One region of the Salinivibrio sp. VGrn1 genome, then DNA from elsewhere that is predicted to be linked to it. Evidence: predicted binding sites of a transcription regulator. Region 1 holds the regulator's gene; each other region holds the start of a gene.
The links. The regulator CRP, encoded in region 1, controls carbon source genes, mostly activating them, when cyclic AMP is high. The targets are predictions, from matches to a motif close to TGTGANNNNNNTCACA.
Positions count from the first base shown of each region.

Region 2: a site for CRP is predicted at 1,174-1,189, ahead of EHW56_RS08060 (CTP synthase). Genes of this name have one in related genera too.
Region 3: a site for CRP is predicted at 940-955, ahead of EHW56_RS05590 (CidA/LrgA family protein). Genes of this name have one in related genera too.

Region 1 covers NZ_SATA01000005.1:231,278-233,550, reverse strand. The annotation lists gene EHW56_RS10020 (phosphoribulokinase) at 1-677, shown strand, start outside; gene crp (cAMP-activated global transcriptional regulator CRP) at 927-1,559, shown strand; gene EHW56_RS10010 (ABC transporter substrate-binding protein) at 1,689-2,273, shown strand, end outside.
Region 2 covers NZ_SATA01000004.1:132,445-134,717, forward strand. The annotation lists gene EHW56_RS08060 (CTP synthase) at 1-1,089, opposite strand, end outside; gene mazG (nucleoside triphosphate pyrophosphohydrolase) at 1,241-2,038, opposite strand; gene relA (GTP diphosphokinase) at 2,089-2,273, opposite strand, start outside.
Region 3 covers NZ_SATA01000002.1:585,963-588,235, forward strand. The annotation lists gene EHW56_RS05585 (LrgB family protein) at 1-482, opposite strand, end outside; gene EHW56_RS05590 (CidA/LrgA family protein) at 489-920, opposite strand; gene EHW56_RS05595 (LysR family transcriptional regulator) at 1,050-1,949, shown strand; gene EHW56_RS05605 (RidA family protein) at 2,113-2,273, opposite strand, start outside.

The DNA of each region.
Region 1 (2,273 bases):
ATATCAGCTATTTTGGCCCCACCGCCAACGACTTCCCGCGGCTAGAGCAGTTTTTCCGTGAGTATGGTGACCAAGGCACCGGGAAGTACCGCCGCTACTTACATACCTTTGATGAAGCGGTGCCCTATAACCAAATGCCTGGTACCTTCACGCCATGGCAAGACTTGGCCGACAATACCAATGTATTGTTTTACGAAGGATTGCACGGCGGCGTGGTCGACGGTGACGTCAACGTTGCGCAGCACGTCGATCTCTTGATTGGTATGGTCCCCATCGTCAACTTAGAGTGGATTCAAAAATTTGTCCGCGATACGCGCGATAGAGGCCATTCTCGTGAAGCGGTGACCGACTCGATTGTGCGCTCAATGGATGATTACCTGCACTATATCACCCCGCAGTTTTCTCGCACCCATATCAACTTTCAGCGCGTTCCCACGGTAGATACCTCAAACCCATTAAATGCCAAAGGGATTCCGTCTTTGGATGAAAGCTTTGTGGTGATCCGCTTTCGTGGCATGAAAAACGTCGACTTCCCTTATCTGTTGCAAATGATCACTGGGTCGTTTATGTCGCGCCATAACACCTTAGTGGTGCCGGGAGGAAAAATGGGCTTTGCAATGGAATTGATCATCCGTCCATTGATTCAGCAATTGATAGAAAAAGGCAAGATTGGCTGAGGCGTAGCGCATTCATGATGTATTACTTCTCAAGCCGTGATCTTAGCCACGTTTTTGCCAGTTTTTTAGGCGGTTGGCCTAGATCAAAATCAAGAAATCACCAACAAAAAAAGATACACTCTTGTTAACATACAGTGAGCTTGTAGCCCGCGTTCAGACTTCGTATTCTGTGCAATGATCTGATGGGTTACCCCTCAGACAAAGATAGGACGTTGTTGCCGGGCAACACATGCAGAGGAAATAAGTTATATGGTTCCAGGAAAACCTCAAACAGACCCTACACTCGAGTGGTTCCTTTCACATTGTCATATTCATAAGTATCCGTCGAAAAGCACGCTTATCCATGCTGGTGAAAAGGCGGAGACCTTGTATTACATCGTGAAAGGGTCTGTGGCCGTACTGATCAAAGATGAAGAAGGCAAGGAAATGATCCTGTCTTACCTTAACCAAGGTGACTTCATCGGTGAGCTCGGGCTTTTCGAAGAAGACCAAGAGCGCACTGCTTGGGTACGCGCCAAATCACCGTGTGAAGTGGCAGAAATTTCATTCAAAAAGTTCCGCCAGCTTATCCAAGTGAATCCTGATATCTTGATGCGCTTGTCCTCACAAATGGCGCGCCGCTTGCAGGTAACGAGCCAAAAGGTGGGGGATCTTGCCTTCCTGGACGTCACAGGGCGCATTGCACAAACCCTATTGAACTTGGCGAAGCAGCCTGATGCCATGACGCATCCTGATGGTATGCAGATTAAGATCACCCGTCAGGAAATTGGCCAAATCGTTGGCTGCTCACGCGAAACAGTGGGACGTATCCTTAAAATGCTGGAAGAGCAAAACCTCATTTCCGCACACGGTAAAACCATCGTGGTATACGGCACACGCTAATCGCGCCGCTCTCTGTATCACCAACCGACGCCCTGGCGTCGGTTTTTTATCTCCATTATCTGGCAAGCACGCGGATTGCTTCTACACTCAAAACGACATGGTTAACATAAAATTAACAAGGTGTCGTTTATGAAAAAACTCATGGTTACCCTCACCGCCTTCGCGCTCTCTGTGTTTTCAGTCCATGCTGCGTCCAATACGACGATTGTCCACCCCGAGCCACGCGCCGGCTCGGCGCTTGATCTCTATGCCATTGAGCTCATCGAGTTTCTTGCCGAAAAGTCGGGAGGATCTGTTACCTTACAAGCCTTTGACGGCCAAATTGGCTCTCAATCTCGTAAGGTGGAAATGCTCAAGCAAGGCAAGCTCACCGTCGACTGGCTTGGTGCCGACCGTACACTGGAAGCTGAATTGATCCCCGTTCGCTATCCCGTGTTTCGTGGCTTACTCGGCCACCGCCTGTTTATTACCAACCAAGCCACCGAGCCCCAACTTGCTCAGATAAGTAGCGCGAGTGACTTGCAGTCTCTGACTATGATTCAGGGACAAGGTTGGGCCGACGTCAAGGTGCTTAACTCAGCGGGATTTCGCGTACGTGAAATATCGAGCTTTGAAAACATTTTCAAAGTGGTTGATACGGGCCGGGCCGATCTCTTCCCTCGTGCCTTGATTGAGCCTTTTAGTGAATTAGCCGAGCGGCCGCAATACGGTAAT
Region 2 (2,273 bases), on a different contig from region 1:
CAGGATCTTGCCCTCTACACCTCGGTCACCAAATCCACCTGGTACCAAGATAGCATCCAAGTCTTGCAGCATTTCCGTGCCACGTGTTTCAAGATCTTGCGAGTCTACATACTTGATGTTGACGGTGAGACGGTTTTTCAACCCACCGTGCTTCAACGCTTCGTTGACAGATTTATACGCATCCGGCAACTCGATATATTTACCCACCATACCAATGGTCACTTCGCCCATTGGGTTGGCTTCTTCGTAGCTGACCTGTTCCCACTCTGACAGGTCAGCTTCCGCCGCTTCAATGCCAAAGCGGCTGCAAACCAGATCATCCAAGCCTTGAGAGCGGATGAGTGATGGGATTTTGTAGATAGAGTCTACGTCTTTCATGGTGATCACGGCTTTTTCTGCCACATTACAGAACAGCGCAATTTTCGCGCGCTCATTGGCCGGGATCGGGCGCTCACTACGACACACCAGTACATCAGGCTGGATACCAATCGATAGCAGCTCTTTCACCGAATGTTGCGTTGGCTTGGTTTTCACTTCACCCGCGGCCGCCAAATAAGGGACCAGAGTCAAGTGCATAAACATGGCATGTTCGCGGCCGACTTCAACGGTCAGCTGACGAATCGCTTCTAAAAACGGCAGCGACTCAATGTCGCCCACTGTCCCGCCGATTTCGACAATGGCAATATCGTGACCTTCACCACCGGCGATGATGCGGTCTTTGATCGAATTGGTGATGTGTGGAATCACCTGAATGGTGGCTCCCAGGTAATCTCCACGGCGCTCTTTGCGCAGTACATCCGCATACACACGACCGGAGGTAAAGTTATTACGCTTGGTCATTTTGGTGCGGATAAAGCGCTCGTAGTGGCCGAGATCAAGGTCGGTCTCTGCGCCGTCTTCCGTGACGAATACTTCCCCGTGTTGGGTAGGGCTCATTGTCCCTGGATCCACGTTGATATAAGGGTCGAGTTTCATGATGGTGACGTTAAGGCCACGCGCTTCAAGAATGGCTGCCAATGAGGCTGCAGCAATACCCTTACCGAGGGAGGATACAACACCGCCCGTAACAAAAATGTAGTTCGTCGTCATGCTAAACCTGAGAGTTGGATTTAGAGGAAATTAATGAAGTTCTGGACGGGACATTATGATACCAGACCCCATTGACTCCCACAATGTGAAAGCTACCACACACCCTGGTGTTTTTAATTGTCACAAATCAATTATGCCAATTACAGGATATTTACTTATTCGCCTTTTTGACGGCCTGCCATGCCGATTCTAGTTCATCTAGCTGACATTGTTGAATGTTTTTTTCATTATCACGTAAGTGGTTTTCAACCTTACGAAAGCGAGATTCAAATTTTTGGTTGGCACGGCGTAGGGCTTGCTCGGCATCTGTCCCTAGGTGGCGAGCCAAATTTACCACCGCGAATAACAAGTCCCCGACTTCTTCATCCACACGCGCCTGATTGACAGAAGTTTGCGCCAGCTCTTGCTCGACTTCTTCAATCTCTTCCCGCACTTTATCTATCACAGGGGCGACAGTCGGCCAATCAAAGCCCACACGTGCACAACGCTTTTGCAATTTATACGCTCGTATTAAGGCGGGTAAGCCTTGTGTCACCCCATCGAGCACACTTTCCGGTTGCACAGAGGACGATTTCTCGGCGCGCTCTTTCGCTTTGATACCTTCCCAATCTGGTGCCATTAAAGGCTTTCCCTGCGCATCTTTGGGACCAAAAACATGAGGATGACGACGGATGAGTTTGTCGCAAATGCCGCGCACCACATCCTCAAAATCAAAATGGTTTTCTTCCCGCCCCAATTGACTGTAGAACACAATTTGAAAAAGTAGGTCACCGAGCTCATCTTTTAGGTCTGACCAGTTTTCACGTTCAATGGCATCCGCCACTTCATAGGCTTCTTCTAGCGTATGAGGCACGATGGAGGCGAAGTGTTGCGCGTTGTCCCAATCACAACCTTTGTCGGGATCACGTAAGGTAGCCATAATGGTCAGTAATTGCTCGATAGGAGCCATAAAAGCATTCCTTCTAAAAAAACGCCCTGTCGAGACAGGGCGAAGGATGATTAGCGAAGACGTTTGGCCTCGACCACATCTTTTACTTGTTCAAGCCGGTTAACCACGCGGCTCAGGGTGTCGAGATCGGAGATTTCTAAATCAAAATCCATAATAGACATTTGTTTTTTGTAATCCACGCGACTTTGCATGCCCGCTACGCGTGCTTTTTCATTGCTGAGCACGGTATTGATGT
Region 3 (2,273 bases), on a different contig from region 1:
AGAACCACAAACAGGGCGGTGAGATCGCTTTGCCCGCCAATTGCTTTGGTGGCTTCTACAGCAAAAGGGGTAGTGATTGAGCGCATCGCCAAACTGCGTTGCAGCAGTTCAGACAGCTCAAACACCCGCGCTAGCACCACGGTACTGGTAATGGCGACCAGCACAGACACTGTGACGCCTATCGATAGTGACAACCAATGGCGGCGGATGAGCGCGCGGTTATCATACACGGGGATCGCAAACGCTACAGTCGCTGGGCCCAGCAGCCACAGCAGCCAGTACGATTGCGCCATGTAGTCTTGATACGGGATATTAAACCCAACCACCACCGCGACAATCAGCAAGGGCGCGAGCAACAATGGCATCACCAGAATGGAGGGATGACGGCGATACAGCCATTTGCTCATGTAATAAAAGCCAAGGGTCATTAAAAAGCAGGTAACGCTTAATAACGAGGCGTGAAGCCAAGCAGGTAAAGACATCATGGCTTAGCACTCCGGTTTTAGATCAGGGTGGTGCGTATGGTGATGGTTACTGCGGCGGCGCGCCATTTTAACCTCAAAACGATACACTTTATCGACCACCCAAGCGGTTGACGCAATCACCATCGCGGTACTTAAAATCAGTACAACTATGATCTTACCGCCTTCTTGCAGCAATAAATCTTGGTAGTTGACCACCGCCACCACCGCCGGCACAAAAAACAGCAACATCTCGGCTAACAGCCACGCTGCCCCGCGACGTAACCATTCGGCACGGACAATTTTCAACATTAATGCACCTAACAACAGCAACATACCGGTGAGGTTGGCCGGTAGTGGAATAGCAAAGGTTGTGACCAACAAATCAGACAAGAACCAAATGCCTGCTAAGACAAAGACTTGCAGTAAGGTAAGTAAGGCGTTTTTAATCAATTGCATCGAAGGCGAGCCAAGAATCTGTGAGATAGCTCATAGTTTACGTCTTAGCAGAGAGTGAATAAAGTGACTTTTTTTTATTTAAACTATGCCAAAATGGCATGATTAACACACAGCTTTTAAGGGCCGTTTATGGATATTCGTGCGTTGCGCTATTTTATTGCCTTAGTGGAAAAGCAGAGCTTTACTGCCGCATCGGCGTCGTTGCATGTGACGCAACCGACAATCAGTAAAATGGTGCGTAATCTTGAGCAAGATGTGGGTCAGCCGTTGTTGCACCGAGAGGGAAGGCGGTTTTGGTTAACCGATGCTGGTGAGGTGGTGTATCAGCGTGCGCAGAGCATTATTGCTGAGTTCGAGCAGCTAAATACTGAACTCGACGATCTCAACCAACTGGCGCGCGGGCAACTTAGGTTGGGGATGCCACCGATGATAGGGCCGCTGTATGCCAATGTGTTACGTGAATACCGACAACGCTACCCAAATGTGGCGCTCAGTATTGTCGAATACGGTGGACGGCGCACTGAACAAGCCCTGATCAATGGTGAGATTGATGTGGCAATCACCATGCTCACCGACACTCAGCCTGAGTGCTTGCAAAGTTTACCCTTACAAACTCACCCCATTTATGCAGTGCTGCCTAACCAAGCCGCGTGGCGAGCGCAAAAAAGCCTGACGTGGCAAGCAGTGAAAGACGAGCCGTTTTATCTGTATAGCGCTGAATTTACTCTAAGCGACCGGATTATTGCCCGCTGTGAAGAGCATGGTTATCAGCCCACCATTGCCGCGCGCAGCAGTCAGTGGGATTTTTTAGCCGCCTTGGTGAAAAGTGGTGCAGGGGTGGCGTTTTTACCCGCGCCTCTATGCCAGCGCCTCAACGCCAGCTTGGAAGACAGTGAGTTATTGCTGGTGAAATCAATAAGCCCAGCGATTGAATGGCAACTGGGGCTAGTTTGGCACGGCGAGCGCTACGTCTCACGCACCGCCGAGGCCTGGATGCAATTGTGTCAGTCGACAGAGGTGCATCGATAGACTTACCATAGACAAGCATTTTGGGAGTATGCTCCAAATAGAACTTTCTCCCTTGCCCAGTTTTCGCGAGCGTGGTTTCCGCCGTATCATGAGGTAATGTCGAAATGTACCTTGCAGAGTAAGTTGAGCCAGAGTAAGAATGAAACAATGAATCCGCGAGTACTTACAGCGCTACGACGGCCTCAATTTCTATCTGCAAGTCCGCATGAATTAGCTTGGATACTTCTACCAGTGAGCATGCTGGTAAATTGTCGTCATAGAAATTAAAAAGTAACTCTCGGATGCTGCCTAACATTGACATATCACGAACAAAAATTGTTAGTT